DNA from 2 places in the Clostridium sp. 'White wine YQ' genome. Region 2 is predicted to be linked to the other one. Evidence: predicted binding sites of a transcription regulator. Region 2 holds the regulator's gene; the other holds the start of a gene.
The links. Region 2 encodes HrcA, which represses chaperone genes, less so after heat shock. Its sites were predicted from a motif close to TGTTAGCACTCNNNNNNNNNGAGTGCTAACA; they were not measured.
Positions count from the first base shown of each region.

Region 1 (8,026 bases), on a different contig from region 2:
AAGAATTTTAGTGTAAAGCAAACTATTGAATGTGGCCAATGTTTTAGATGGGAAAAAGTTAATGAAAATAATTATATAATAGTAGCACATGAAAGAGTAATAGAGTTGGAACAAATAGGTGAGGATGTATTGATTTTAAATACTAATAAAGAAGATTTTGAAGATATCTGGCAAGATTACTTTGATTTAGAGAGAGATTATTCTATGATAAAGGAGGAATTATCAAAAGATGAGCTCTTAAAAAAAGCAGTAGAATATGGGTACGGAATAAGACTTTTGAATCAAGATCCATATGAAATATTGATAAGCTTTATTATTTCAGCGAGAAATTCAATTCCAATAATAATGAAAACAATAAGAAGAATTTCAGAAAGATGGGGTAAGGAACTAGATTACAAAGGAAAGAAATATTTTGCCTTTCCTACAATTGAAGAATTTAGTAAAGCTTCTTTAGAAGAAATAGTAGAAACAGGAGCTTCCTTTAGAAGTAAGTACATATATGATACCTTAATTAAATTAAATGAAGCTAAAGGAAATAGGGATGATGAATTTTCTTTAGAAAGGATAACTTATTTAGAGGATGATGAGTGCCATAATGAATTGCAAAAATTTAAGGGCGTAGGTGCAAAGGTAGCAGATTGCATCATGCTATTCTCAATGAAAAAATATTCAGCCTTTCCGGTAGATGTATGGGTCAAAAGAGCAATGCAGCATTTTTATTTAGCACCTGATGTATCGTTGCCAAAGATAAGGATATTTGGTAGAGAGAAATTTGGAAAACTATCTGGATTTGCACAACAATATTTATTTTATTATGCTAGAGAAAATAAAATTAAAATTGATTAAGTAGTTTAGGCAATGGGTCGATATATATATTGTATATTTACTATTGCCTATTTTTAATAATGTGAAATAAGAAAAGGATAACATTAGGTAAAAAGATAAAATAATAGGCGATAAAATGGCATTTTATGAAAAAACTTCATATATTGAAGATTGTTATTAATTTAACAAAAAAATATGGTATAATTGTTAAGGTATGTATATTTATATTAGGAGGTCTAAATATGTTCCAATTTGAAACTCAACTAAGTAAATTAAAACATGAAGTATTAAAAAGTGTTGCAGTATTAGCTAAAGAGGATAGACTTAATAAAGAAGAATTAGATAAGATTCCATATGAAATAATAACTGATAGTACACCAAGATATAGATGTTGTGTATATAAGGAAAGAGCAATTGTTTCGGAAAGAGCTAAATTAGCAGCAGGTTTTTTAGCTGATGGGGATAAAGTGGATGGAGAACTTATAGACATTAGACCAAATGAACAAATTGTTTATGTTATAGAAGCAGCTTGTGATAGATGCCCAATTAATAGGTTTACAGTAACTGATCAATGTAGAAATTGTTTGGCACATAGATGTCTTGAAGCTTGTGCAGTAAACTCAATATCTATTGTTGGAGGTAGAGCTTACATAAATCAAGAAACTTGTAAAGAATGTGGTATGTGTAAAACAGCATGTCCATATAATGCTATTTCAGAAGTAATGAGACCATGTAAGGTATCATGCCCTACTGGAGCATTAATGGTAAATACTGAGGACAGAAGAGCTATGATTAATGAAGAAGATTGTGTGAATTGTGGTGCATGTATGTCAGCATGTCCTTTTGGTGCTATTTCAGATAAAAGTTTGATAGTTCCAGTTGCAAAAAGATTGGCAAAGAAAAGAAAGATGTATGCTGTAGTGGCACCTGCAATATCTGGTCAATTTGGAATGAAGGTTACTTATGGACAAATTAAGAGTGCTATAAAAAAATTAGGATTTGAAGATATGGTAGAGGCAGCTTGTGGTGCAGACGCAGTAACTGTTCATGAGTCAAATGAATTTGTGGAAAGAATGGAAAATGGGGATAAGTATATGACTAACTCTTGTTGTCCAGGTTTCTTAGGATACATAGAAAAGAAATTCCCAGATCAAGCTGAAAGAATATCAGGAACAGTTTCACCAATGATAGCAACTGGTAGATATATAAAAGCAAATGATCCAGAGGCAAAGGTTGTATTTATAGGACCATGTACAGCAAAGAAAAGTGAAGCTGTTAAGGAATCTATTTCAGATGCAGTTGATTATGTTTTAACCTTTGAAGAGCTATATGCTTTACTAGATGCCTTTGAAATATATCCTGATGAATGTGAAGATAATCAAGTTGATGATGCATCAATATTTGGTAGAGGATTTGGAGTTATTGGAGGACTTACAGCTGCTATTGAAAACTTCGTTACTGATAAAGGAATAGAAATTGCATTTAAGCCAGTTAGAGTAAGTGGAGAAGCAGAGATTAAGAAAACTATGACTTTAGCAAAAGCAGGAAGATTAGATGGAAACTTTATTGAAGGTATGATGTGTCAAGGTGGATGTATAAATGGTGCAGGAAGAATGATTGCTCCAATGAGAGCAAAAGCAGTGTTTAATAAATTAAATGCTACAGGTAGTAAAAAAGCAGTTCTTGCAAATGATAAAATAGAAGGATTTCATGATATAAATCTTGAAAGATAGTTTATAATAATAGGAGCTTGTGTATGCAAGCTCTTTATTTTTGTAAAAAATACCAATATAATATAGTAATATAAAGAAATTTTGAATTTAATCATTCTGAAAACAAGGAGGGCAAAATGTATAAAAAAGAAGCAACATTGATTCTAACATTTATTGCAGGAATAATGCCACTTATCATGTATCCTTATGGAGATGACAGTTACTATTTACCTAAAGCTATATTTTTATACGTTATGTGTCCTTTATTAATTATGATTTTGTTTCTTGATAGAAAGAAGTTAGTTATTGATAAAAAAGATGTAACATTAATGATTTTTATATTATTTGTATTAATTAGTACATATTTTTCAATGAATATTATTATTTCAGTTCTAGGCAATGAGGTGCGGTATGAAGGATTAATAATGATAATATTCTATGGAATTATCTACTATACAGCCAAAAGATATTTAATTATAGATAAAAAAGCAATTAGGTTTATTACGGTAGTGACAATAATAATAGCAATTTATAGCATATTTCAGTATTATGGTATAGATCCAATTCCGAAGGATACTTATCATGCATTAATAAAGAATAATTCTATAGGAACTTTGGGTAATAGAAATTTTCTTTCTACGTACATTACTTTATTTCTTCCTATTATATTAGGACTATATATTTTAAAAGGTAGGATAAAATTTTTAGTTGCAGCGACAATTCTGTTTTCATCACTGCTATGTACACTTACCAGAAGTGGATGGTTAGCATTCCTAATATATTCATTAATAGGATTAATATATGTTATTAGAAAAAATGATAAAGTATATCTAAAAAGAATAGGTATAATATTGATAATTTTTACCGTGATTGCTGTAGTAGTAAATAACAGTACTAGTGGTTCGATAAAGGGGAGAGGAGAGCAATTGGCTAAAGATACAGAGGCCATGAGTGAAGATTCTGGTTCTGGGAGAATTTATATATGGAATTTAGCCATTAAGACAACAGAGGCGCATCCTTTTTTAGGCAGTGGACCTGATACATTTAGATATGTAATCGAGAAAGAATTCACAAATGAAGGAATTGTATGGATTCAAGAACATGGCTCTGTTATAGATAAAGCACATAATGAATTTTTACAGATAAGTTCTACAATGGGAATTCCAGCACTTTTAGCTTATTTGTTATTCTTAATATTTGTAATTAAAGATAATTTAAAAAGTATTTTCAAAAATGAAGTGAGTTTTCTTTTTAGCATTACTATAATTGGGTATTTGGTTCAAAGCTTCTTTAATATAAGTGTTATAAATGTGGCACCTTTATTTTGGCTTCTTTTAGGCGCTAGTAATAATATTGATATTAAAAGAGATTTGAAGAATGATTTATTAATATAATGAAGCAATTCAATAATCAATAAATAAAGGCAATAAATTAGTCCTCAATAAATATAAGTATTGAGGACTTTTAGATATGTTATTGTCTTATGAAAGACTTTTATTTTTTGATGAAAAATGTTTAATTAATTGTGGAATCAATAAAAGTATGAAGAAAATAGCTACAATAGCTATAAGATAGCTTGAAAAAACCTCTTCAGGTAGTGCATTGATTATTGGATCAGTTACAGGGTCGAATAACCAATCATTATTGTTAAAAAATATCTTGTGGAATTTTTCAAAAGACCATGAAAAATTAATTATTATTGGCATAGCAATAAAACCACAAAGAATAAGCAACGTAATTAAAAACTTGATATATCTTGAAAATAAGCCTTTTATATTTTTCCTATAAAAGTACATAAATATAATTAAAACTATTAAGCTTATCCAAAAAAGTATATCCATTTTTAAAAACAAAACTCTTACTTCATCGAAATGAAACTTACCTTCAGGGGAGTACTTAAAATATTTTAATGGAAAATCTAAGAGCTTATAACTTCTCAAATATTTCATTAACTCTGTAAAATCAGAATAAATATTTTGGGCATTCATAGACACCTGACTTGGTATATTATAGATATTCATTAATAGTTTATAAAAGGGAGTGAGATTTATAATTACTTTAAAGGCTAAAGTAATAGAAAAGATAAAATAGCATATATAAAATAGCCATTGTTTCAAAATTGTATAAATTGAAGAAGATTTTGATATTTTCATTATATAGTTACTCCTTTTTGTTAATAATAACAAATGGTTTTAATTTAAAACCTTTATTTTATCTAGGCTTAAGTAATATTTTATTATATCTAGAATATAAATGCTAGCTAAAAAATAGAATTAGTAGCCTGTCAAGTTTTCTACCCTATGTGTGGAAAGGGAGATATGAGAAAAAATCCAAGTCGCATATTCGCTATGACGATTTTTAGTATGTCTAAGATAAATGAGGTGTGAGGTTATTATGATTTTCGAAAAAAATTAATTTATATAGAAAATAATAGCATTTTAGAGAAAACACTAAGTATTTTGCAATAATCCTATATTTTGGCTAATATATAGCATATAAAAAGAACTATTTAATTTGAAATTAAAGGATTATTTATTTATTATAATAATTGTATTAGCACTCTACTTAAACGAGTGCTAACAATTTGATAAATATTAATTAATATAAATTAAGGAGGGGTTGTAATGAGAGTTAAACCACTTGGAGACAGAGTAGTAATTAAAAGATTAGAAGCAGAAGAAAAAACAAAAAGCGGAATCGTATTAACAGGAACTGCTAAAGAAAAACCACAAGAAGCTGAGGTTGTAGCAGTAGGACCTGGAGCAGTAGTAGATGGCAACAGAATCCCTATGGAAGTTAAGGTGGGGGATAAAGTATTATTCTCTAAATATGCAGGTACAGAAGTTAAACTTGATGGAGAAGAGTACACAATATTAAAACAAGACGACATTTTAGCAATAGTAGAATAATAAGGAGGTAACAAAATGGCTAAGACAATTATATTTGGTGAAGAGGCTAGAAGATCTATGCAAGCTGGTGTTGATAAGCTAGCTGATACAGTAAAGGTTACTTTAGGACCTAAGGGAAGAAATGTAGTTTTAGATAAGAAATTCGGTACTCCGTTAATTACAAATGATGGAGTTACTATAGCTAGAGAAATAGAATTAGAAGATCCATATGAAAATATGGGAGCTCAATTAGTTAAAGAAGTATCTACAAAGACTAATGATGTAGCAGGAGATGGAACAACTACAGCTACTTTGTTAGCACAAGCAATAATTAGAGAAGGATTAAAGAATGTAACTGCAGGCGCTAATCCAATGCTTATTAGAAATGGAATAAGATTAGCTGTGGAAAAAGCTGTAGAAGAAATTCAAAACATCTCTAAACCAGTAAATGGTAAAGAAGATATTGCTAGGGTTGCTGCAATTTCAGCTGCAGATGAAACAATAGGTAAGTTAATATCTGATGCTATGGAGAAGGTTGGTAACGAAGGTGTAATTACTGTTGAGGAATCTAAATCAATGGGTACTGAATTAGACGTAGTTGAAGGTATGCAATTTGATAGAGGATATGTTTCTGCATACATGGTAACTGATACTGAAAAAATGGAAGCAGTTTTAGATAATCCATATATATTGATAACAGATAAAAAGATCACAAATATTCAAGAAATACTTCCTGTACTAGAGCAAATAGTTCAAACTGGAAGAAAATTATTGATTGTTGCAGAGGATATTGAGGGAGAAGCAATGGCTACTCTAATTGTAAATAAGTTAAAAGGTACATTTACATGTGTAGCTGTTAAGGCACCAGGTTTTGGTGATAGAAGAAAGGATATGCTTCAAGATATAGCAGTATTAACTGGAGGAACAGTTGTATCAGAAGAATTAGGAAGAGACTTAAAAGAAACAACATTAGATATGCTTGGTCAAGCAGAAAGTGTTAAGATATCTAAAGATAATACTGTTATTGTAAATGGAAGAGGAAATAAAGAAGAAATAAAGGCTAGAGTTGGTCAATTAAAGAGTCAAATAGAAGAAACAACTTCAGATTTTGATAGAGAAAAGCTTCAAGAAAGACTAGCTAAACTTGCTGGCGGAGTAGCAGTTATTAAAGTTGGTGCAGCTACAGAAACCGAGTTAAAAGAAAGAAAGCTTAGAATTGAGGATGCTTTAGCAGCAACTAAAGCAGCTGTAGAAGAAGGAATAGTACCAGGTGGTGGAACAGCTTATGTTAATGTAATAGGCAAAGTTGCAGCATTAACAACAGATGTTGTTGACAGCCAAGTTGGTATAAACATAATTGTAAGAGCTTTAGAAGAACCAATGAGACAAATTGCAGCCAATGCAGGGGTTGAGGGTTCTGTTATAATAGAAAAAGTTAAAAATAGTGAAGCTGGAATTGGATATGATGCTTTAAATGGAGAATACACTAACATGCTTAAGGCAGGTATTGTTGATCCAACTAAGGTTACAAGAAGTGCGCTTCAAAATGCAGCATCAGTAGCATCTACATTCTTAACTACAGAAGCAGCTGTAGTAGATATTCCAGAAAAAAATCCACCAATGCCTAATCCAGCTGGTATGGGAATGGATGGAATGTATTAAAAATAAAATATTTTTATTTGTAAAGGAAGGTATCTTTGGAATACCTTCCTTTATTTTTTTATAAAATAAGTTAAGAAAAAAAATAGGCTGATTAGGATAGAACTTTTATGGCAATGCTTTAGACAATGTTTTAGAAAGGAGGTATACTATATTGAATAGAAGAAAAAGAAAAGGCTTTACTTTAATTGAGGTTGTTGCAGTAATGGCCATAATAGGGATTTTAGCTGTGGCATTAGTTCCTAGAGTATCTAAGTATATGAATCAAGCAAAAAAAGTAAAAGTACTATCACAAGTTAGAACAGTAGTGACAAATGCAGAGATGTATAATGCTAAGAATAATTCACCTATTCCTGCAGATACTCTTGTTAGCGATTTCGATTCATACATATCAGCAGATGAGAGAGTTGATTTTGAAAAAGAAACATCAATGATTGAATCTTTAAAACTCTCACAATGTCAGGCTATTCTTAATGAAGAAAAAGATTTTACCATTGGTGGAGATGGAACAATATCTGTAACAACAAGTTAATTATATATTGGAGACTTTTATCTAATTAAGCTATAGGGTTTTAAGTTAAACTAATAAATTAAGTTTCCTATAAAAACCCTATAGGAACTCCGAGTGAAGAATGTTAAGAAAATTTATTTACATATATATGAAATGTTGTATAAAAATATTATAATTAATATAGATTTAAATTTATCTAAGAAGTGATTGGAGAAAATATGGGAATATTGATATTTATAATTGGACTAACTATTGGAAGCTTTTTGAATGTGTGCATATATAGAATACCTTTAGGGGAATCAATAGCATATCCTCCATCACATTGTACAAACTGTTCAACTGAAATTAAAGCTTATGATTTAATACCAGTACTAAGTTATATATTTTTAGGAGGTAAATGTAGAAACTGTGGTGAAAAGATATCTATTAAA
Region 1 is NZ_JAQYUU010000007.1:42,554-50,579, reverse strand. Features, by position in the region: gene PTZ02_RS16075 (DNA-3-methyladenine glycosylase family protein) at 1-846, shown strand, start outside; gene PTZ02_RS16070 (4Fe-4S dicluster domain-containing protein) at 1,068-2,558, shown strand; gene PTZ02_RS16065 (O-antigen ligase family protein) at 2,675-3,931, shown strand; gene PTZ02_RS16060 (TIGR01906 family membrane protein) at 4,019-4,690, opposite strand; gene groES (co-chaperone GroES) at 5,162-5,446, shown strand; gene groL (chaperonin GroEL) at 5,462-7,087, shown strand; gene PTZ02_RS16045 (type II secretion system protein) at 7,239-7,616, shown strand; gene PTZ02_RS16040 (prepilin peptidase) at 7,814-8,026, shown strand, end outside.
Region 1: groES (co-chaperone GroES) is a predicted target of HrcA. The motif match lies at 5,089-5,119, and genes of this name have one in related genera.

Region 2 (8,026 bases):
TCTGTTAAGAGTATAGGTGAATCCGTGGTTCCACTAAGTCCACTTGCAGATAATCCATCTACTATCGAATAACCATTTACTAATATTGCTTGAGTATAATTCATTTTCTGGGCTATCATATAGGCCGTTTCATATCTATCTTTTCCTTTTATCGAATCAACTTCAACTGCATGTGCAGTTTTCATTTGAATTAGTATACTTGAAAATAGAATAGTTAAAAATATCATTTTTTTCTTCATAATTACCACCTAAATATTAAATCTGTCCTTTATTTATATTGCTTATAATTCTAATCTACTTTAATAATTTCAAAAAAAGAAACTTAACTTTGATTATCATCAAAGTTAAATCTCAATAAATCTCCTTCTTCTTAGCGCTATCTATTAGTTATCACCATCTAAGAAATTACCAAGTGAACCTAATATACTACCTTCTTCTCTTCCTGTTCTCCCGCCCATTCCTGCAGACATCATTCTAGATGCAAGTCTGCTAAATGGTAAGCTTTGAATCCATACCTTACCTGGTCCTCTTAAAGTTGCAAAGAATAAACCTTCTCCACCAAATAGTGCATTTTTAAATCCACCTACAAATTGAATATCATAATCAACTGATGAAGTCATTGCAACTATACATCCTGTGTCTATCTTAAGCACTTGACCTGGTGCTAAATCTTTTTCAATTACAGTTCCTCCAGCATGTACAAATGCAATCCCATCTCCTTGAAGCTTTTGAAGTATAAATCCTTCTCCTCCAAATAATCCTGCACCAAACTTTTTAGTAAAAGCTATACCTACCTGAGTTCCTTTTTGTGCACATAGGAAAGAATCCTTTTGACATATAAGTGTTCCCCCATACTGAGAAAGGTGAATTGGTAAAATTTTTCCTGGATAAGGTGCTGAGAAAGATACCATAGCTCTATCATAACCCTTATTAGTAAAGGTAGTCATAAATAAACTTTCTCCTGTAATAACTCTTTTCCCTGCAGAGAATAATTTATCCATAAAACCACCTTGATTTGAACTTCCATCTCCAAATGTTGTCTCCATTTCAACAGTTGTATCCATCATCATCATAGCTCCGGCTTCTGCAACCATTGTTTCATTGGTGTCTAACATAACCTCCACAAACTGCATATCATCCCCATGTATAACATAATCAATATTTTGAGCCATATGTCTTCCTCCTAAATATATTCTAATTTAATTTAAACAAAATTTTGGAAAATTTTCAATTGTTTTATTTCATCAAATTGCTACATACTAAACATAGTCAAACTTTATGTATTATTCTCTTTGTATTATACACTCTTTAACTCTTCCTTAATTTCTGTAAACTTTAAATTTACCAGCAAAAATTAATCCAATCAAAACAATCATAGATATGCAGAATTTCTTATATTTAGTATCCTTTCCTATAATCTATAAATTTATATAAAAAAAGCGGGAAACTCAAAATTGAGCTTCCCACCCCAGAAACAAAATTACTTGTAACAAATAATATAAATTTGTCCAACCGAATTTACCTATATTCTTTTTCAAGTACTATTATAGTATAAATAAAGATCTATTCAATCTTTAAGCTATTCTCCAAAAATTTTATCCATGAAACTCTTTTTGCCTTTACCTTCTTTATGTTTTTCGTTGCTATTTGTATGAGTTTCTCCAGATGCTTCCATAAATAATCTTAAGGCTTCTTTTTGTTGTTCATTTAAGTTCTTAGGGATATCAACTATTACTTTTACATATTGATCTCCTCTTACTGTTGAATTGACCCTATGAACACCTTTATTCTTAAGTCTAAATAAAGTTCCTGATTGAGTTCCAGCAGGTACATTATATTTAACTTCACCATCTACTGTAGGTACTTTAATTTCAATACCTAAAGCAGCTGCTGCCATTGATATATGTTCATCAATATATAAATCAAAGCCTTTTCTAGTATATACCTTAGATGGTGCAACTACGATTTTTATATATAAATCTCCTGGAGGACCTCCGTTTACACCATGCTCACCTTGTCCCCTTAGTGGTATTACATTATTTGTATCTACACCTGCAGGTATATTAACTTTAATCTTTCTATTTTTTCTAACTCTTCCTTTTCCTTTGCAATCTGGACAAGGAGTATCAACTGTCTGACCAGTTCCTCCACACACATCACAAGCTGAAGTACTTACGAAACTTCCTAGCGGTGTTCTTCTCTCAACTCTAATTTGTCCTGATCCATTACATCTAGTACAAGTCTTTGGTGATGTTCCAGGTTTTGCTCCAGATCCATGGCAAGTATCACAATTTTCTGTTCTTGTTACTGATATTTCCTTTTCAACTCCAAAAATAGCTTCTTCAAATGTTAAGTGAAGAGTATATTCCATATCATTTCCTTCTCTTGGAGCATTTCTTCTTCTTCCTCCAGCATTACCGCCGAATCCTCCACCAAAGAAACTTTCAAATATATCTCCAAAACCTCCCATTTCAGAGAAGTCAAATCCACCAAATCCACCTTGACCAAAGCCAGCGCCATCAGCAGTTCCAAATTGATCATATTGAGCTTTCTTTTGAGGGTCACTTAATACCTGATAAGCTTCATTTATTTCCTTAAATTTTTCTTCTGCTTCTGCATTTCCTTGGTTCTTATCAGGGTGATATTTAATTGCAAGTTTTCTAAAGGCCTTTTTTATTTCATCATCTGAGGCACCTTTTTGAATTTCAAGCACCTCATAATAGTCCTTTGAAGCCATATATTCACCACCTATTAACTTAGTTAAAGGGAAGAGAGCCTCCCTTCCCTATCAAACTATTATATGCTATTTGTTAGCTTAGTTTCAACTATTTATCTTCATCTACTTTAAAATCAGCATCTACTACATTATCATCTTTTGGTCCTTGAGAACCTGCTCCTGGATTTCCACCCATGTTGTTTGGATCAAATCCTTGACCTTCTGGGTTTGCTGCTTGGTAAATCTTAGATGAAATTGCATAGAATTCTTGAGTTAATTCATCAGTAGCCTTTTTAATTGCTTCTAAATCATCTCCATCTTTTACTTTCTTAACTTCTTCTAATTTAGCTTCTATCTTGCTCTTATCTTCAGCTGAAACTTTATCACCTAAATCAGTTAGAGTCTTTTCAGTTTGATATACTACTTGATCTGCATTATTCTTTATCTCTATAGCTTCTTTTCTCTTCTTATCTTCTTCAGCAAATCTTTCTGCTTCTTTTACTGCCTTATCTATTTCATCATCAGAAAGGTTAGTTGAAGCTGTTATTGTAATATTAGCTTCTTTACCAGTTCCTTTATCTTGTGCAGATACTTTAACTATACCATTAGCATCTATATCAAATGTAACTTCGATTTGTGGAATTCCTCTTGGTGCTGGTGCAATTCCAGATAGAGTAAATCTACCTAAAGTTTTGTTGTCAGCAGCCATTTGTCTTTCCCCTTGAACTACATGGATTTCAACACTTGTTTGACCATCTGCTGCAGTTGAGAAGATTTGGCTCTTCTTAGCTGGTATTGTTGTATTTCTTTCAATTAATGGTGTAGCTATTCCACCCATTGTTTCAATTCCTAGAGTTAATGGAGTTACGTCTAGTAATAATACATCCTTAACATCTCCAGTTAAAACTCCACCTTGAATTGCAGCTCCTACCGCAACACATTCGTCTGGGTTAACTCCTTTTGAAGGTTCTTTTCCTGTAAATTCTTTAACTGCATCTTGAACTGCTGGTATTCTAGTTGATCCACCAACTAATAATACTTTATCAATATCCCCTATAGATAATCCAGCATCATTTAATGCTTTTCTCATAGGTTCAATAGTTCTTTGTACTAGATCATGAGTTAATTCATTGAATTTTGCTCTAGTTAATGTTAAATCTATGTGCTTTGGACCTGTTGCATCAGCTGTTATAAATGGTAAATTGATTATTGTTTGAGTTGAAGATGATAATTCAATCTTAGCTTTTTCTGCTGCTTCTTTTAATCTTTGAAGTGCCATCTTATCGTTCTTTAAATCTATTCCATTTTCAGCTTTAAATGTATCTGCTATATAATCTATAACTTTTTGGTCAAAGTCATCTCCACCTAGGCGTGTATCTCCATTAGTTGCTTTAACTTCGAAAACTCCATCTCCTAGTTCAAGTATTGATACGTCGAATGTACCACCACCTAAGTCATATACAAATATTCTTTGGTTAGTATCCATTTTATCCATACCATATGCTAAAGCTGCAGCTGTTGGTTCGTTTATAATTCTTAACACTTCTAATCCAGCTATTCTTCCTGCATCTTTAGTTGCTTGTCTTTGAGAATCATTAAAGTATGCTGGTACTGTTATAACTGCTTGAGTTACAGTTTCACCTAAATAACTTTCAGCATCAGCTTTAATCTTTTGAAGAACCATTGCTGATATTTCTTGTGGTGAATGATCCTTTCCATCTATGTTTACCTTATGGTTTGTTCCCATGTGTCTCTTTATTGAAATTATAGTTTTATCAGGATTTGTGATTGCCTGTCTTTTAGCAACTTGACCTACTAATCTTTCTCCATTAGCTTGGAATGAAACAACTGATGGAGTAGTTCTAGCACCTTCAGCATTAGCTATAACTACTGGATCTCCTCCTTCCATAACAGCTACACAAGAGTTTGTGGTTCCTAAATCAATTCCTATTACTTTTCCCATAATAATATCCTCCTATTTATCAAATAAATTTTGCTAGTTTACAACTTTAACCATTGAATATCTAATTACTTTATCAGATTTCTTATAACCTTTTAAGAAAACTTCTGCTATTTTGTTTGGACCAAAATCTTCATTTTGTTCATGCATAACTGCTTGATGAAGATTTGGATCAAAATCTCCTGAGGCATCTATTTCTTCTACACCAAGTTTTTCTAGTGCTCCATTAAATCCTCTTTGAGTCATTTCTATTCCTTTTTTTAGATCTTCAATAGATCCATCTACTGCTAAAGCTCTTTCTAGGTTATCTAAAACTGGAAGAATTTCTTTAATTACATCAGTAGTTGCATCAGTATAGATACCTTCTTTTTCTTTTTGAGTTCTTTTTCTGAAGTTTTCATATTCTGCAGTTATTCTTAATAGTCTATCTTTTAATGCTTCAATCTCATTATTCAATTTAGTGTTTTCATCACTTAATTTTGTGTTTTTCTCTTTTAAGATCTCTTCGATTGATAAAACTTCTTCAAATTCTTTATCTTCTGAAACTTCAGCTTCTTCTAAAGTTTCTTCTAAGTTTGCGTCTTCCTCTACTTCTAAATTTTCATTTTCAAATTCTTCAGTTGTATTCTCCTTTTTTGTCAAGAAATCACACCTCATCTCTCTAGTATTATTTTAAGCTTTGCTTATTAAACAAAGTATTTAGCTCTTTCATTACCTCAGCCATAATAGATATTACCTTTGAGTAATCTATTCTCCTTGGCCCGATAAGTCCTATAGTACCTAGCGGTCTTTCTCCCAAAGTATATTCTGCAGTAATGACACTACAGTCTTTAGCTTGTGGTAAGAAGTTTTCATCACCAATCTTTATTGAAATACCTTTGTCTGTGGTAATAAGTTCATTAACGTATTCCTTATTATACAAAAGTTCTAGTATTTCTTTAGCTCTTTCTATATCGTTATATTCAGAGTAATTAAATATATTGGTTGTACCTTCCATAAAAACCTCCGAAGAGTTAGAGGATTTAAGGGTTTCATAAAGCAAAGATAACATTCCATTTAGAATTTCATCAAAGCCTTTTAACTCTAATGTTAACCTATTAATTACTTCAAGATTGATTTCTTCAATTGTTAAATTAACAAGTCTCTCATTTAATATATTATTTATTTTATTTAAAACTTCTGGGCTTAAACTTCTGCTTACTCTAAGCAAACCATTCTTTACAACTCCATTGTCTGTTACTATTATGCAGAGAACATTAAAATCATCTATCTTAACAAGCTGAGCTGATTTCATATAGCTCTTTTTAACCGAAGGAGCTTTTACAACACAAGTTAATCTAGTAAGTTCTGATAATAATGTTGAAGTTTGTTTTAACACCTTATCAACTTCAAATAAAGCCATATCAATAATATATTTTTTTATCATTAACTCTTCTTCTGTGCTTAAGGTTTTATATTCCATAAGCTTATCAACATAAAGTCTGTAGCCTTTGCTAGAGGGAACTCTTCCTGCAGACGCATGAGGTTGCTCTAAATATCCCATCTCTTCTAGATCTGCCATTTCATTTCTTATAGTTGCAGAACTTATTCCTAAGTCATATTTCTTTGATAGTGTTCTTGAACCTACAGGTTCAGCTGTTTTCACGTAATCATTAATTATAGCTTGTAGAATTCTTATCTTTCTATCATCTATTGACATAGTTTCACCTCTTTTTGTTAGCACTCATTACAATCGAGTGCTAATGACTACGATTTAAATATATTATTTCTAAGTTTTTTTGTCAATTAACAGATAGTATAATAATGTTTGCTTTTTTATTGTTTTTAAAGAAAAACTATTATTTGCTCTAAGTTACTCCATTAATCTCCTTATTACTATAATTTTCAAAAATATTTACATGATTATGATAAATTCAAAGATAACAAATTTACAGTTACTTATCTAAAATAAAGTCTTTCATAACATAATTACTTAGTTCTATGCCTTTTTTACTTAAATATATCTTTCCTTTTTCTCGTATTAATAAACCCTCACTTATGTGAAAATTTATAACTTTTTCATATATACTATCTATTTCTTTATTAAATTTTTTCTTAAATATAGCTTCATCGATTCCTTCTTTTTTTCTTAAGCCTAAAAACATAAATTCTTCAATTAAATCTCCTTCCTTTAAATTAATAGTTTCAATATTAGCACTTTTATTACTGTTAATCGCTTCTATATATTCCTTTATATTTTCTGTATTTTTTATTCGTTTTCCATCTATTAATGAAGCTGAAGAAGATCCACAGCCTAAATATTCATCTAGCTCCCAATATACCTTATTGTGTCTGCATTCTTTGTCTTCCTTTGAAAAATTTGAGATTTCATATTGTAAATATCCTTTTTCGTTCAAGTAATCCACACAATACTCATACATTTCTCTTTCCTCATCCTCAGAGGGTAACTTTAGTTTGTCCTTTTCCCATAAGTTATAAAAAGCCGTTCCTTCCTCGATTATGAGAGAATAAGCAGAAATATGCTCTGGATTTAGCTCAGTTATTTCACTTAAAGTGTTTTTAAAATCTTCTACTGATTGATTTGGCAATCCAAACATTATATCAACATTTATATTATTAAATCCCATTTCTCTCGCTAAAGAATAATTACTTTTGAATTCCTCAAAGCTATGAATCCTTCCTATTTCTTTAAGGATACTATTTTTAGTACTTTGTAATCCTAAACTTAATCTATTTACACCATAACTTTTCATGATTTGTAATTTTTCTTCTGTTAGGCTTCCTGGATTACATTCCATGGTAAACTCTAACTCTCTATTTAAGGACAATTTATTTATTTCTTTAAGAAGCTTAGTTAAATCCTCTTCGTTTAAATAACTTGGAGTTCCACCTCCAATAAACACGGTATTATAACTATACTTTGATGCTTCTCTAGATATTTCTTTGCACAATGAATTTATATATTCCTCCATCAATGCATCTTTTCCACTATAAGATGGAAAATCACAATACATGCACTTTTGTTTACAAAAAGGAATATGTATATATAAAGAAATGTTTTTCATTATAATTGCCTCCTAATTATAATTAAAACTCAGAAGGAACTTAGGATTTTAAATATACTTCTAAAATCCTTTATCCCTCTGAGTTTTATATTTAATCTACTTTTAAAACTGCCATGAATGCTTCTTGAGGTACTTCCACCGAACCTACCTGTCTCATTCTCTTCTTTCCTTCTTTTTGTTTCTCTAGAAGTTTCTTCTTTCTAGAAATATCTCCACCATAACATTTTGCTAATACATCTTTTCTCATAGCTTTTACGGTTTCTCTAGCTATTACTTTAGCTCCAA
Region 2 is NZ_JAQYUU010000001.1:1,925,067-1,933,092, forward strand. Features, by position in the region: gene PTZ02_RS09680 (cell wall-binding repeat-containing protein) at 1-239, opposite strand, end outside; gene PTZ02_RS09685 (TIGR00266 family protein) at 384-1,172, opposite strand; sodium ion sensor (DUF1646 type) at 1,458-1,514, opposite strand; gene dnaJ (molecular chaperone DnaJ) at 1,580-2,737, opposite strand; gene dnaK (molecular chaperone DnaK) at 2,826-4,679, opposite strand; gene grpE (nucleotide exchange factor GrpE) at 4,713-5,333, opposite strand; gene hrcA (heat-inducible transcriptional repressor HrcA) at 5,344-6,375, opposite strand; gene hemW (radical SAM family heme chaperone HemW) at 6,611-7,741, opposite strand; gene lepA (translation elongation factor 4) at 7,833-8,026, opposite strand, start outside.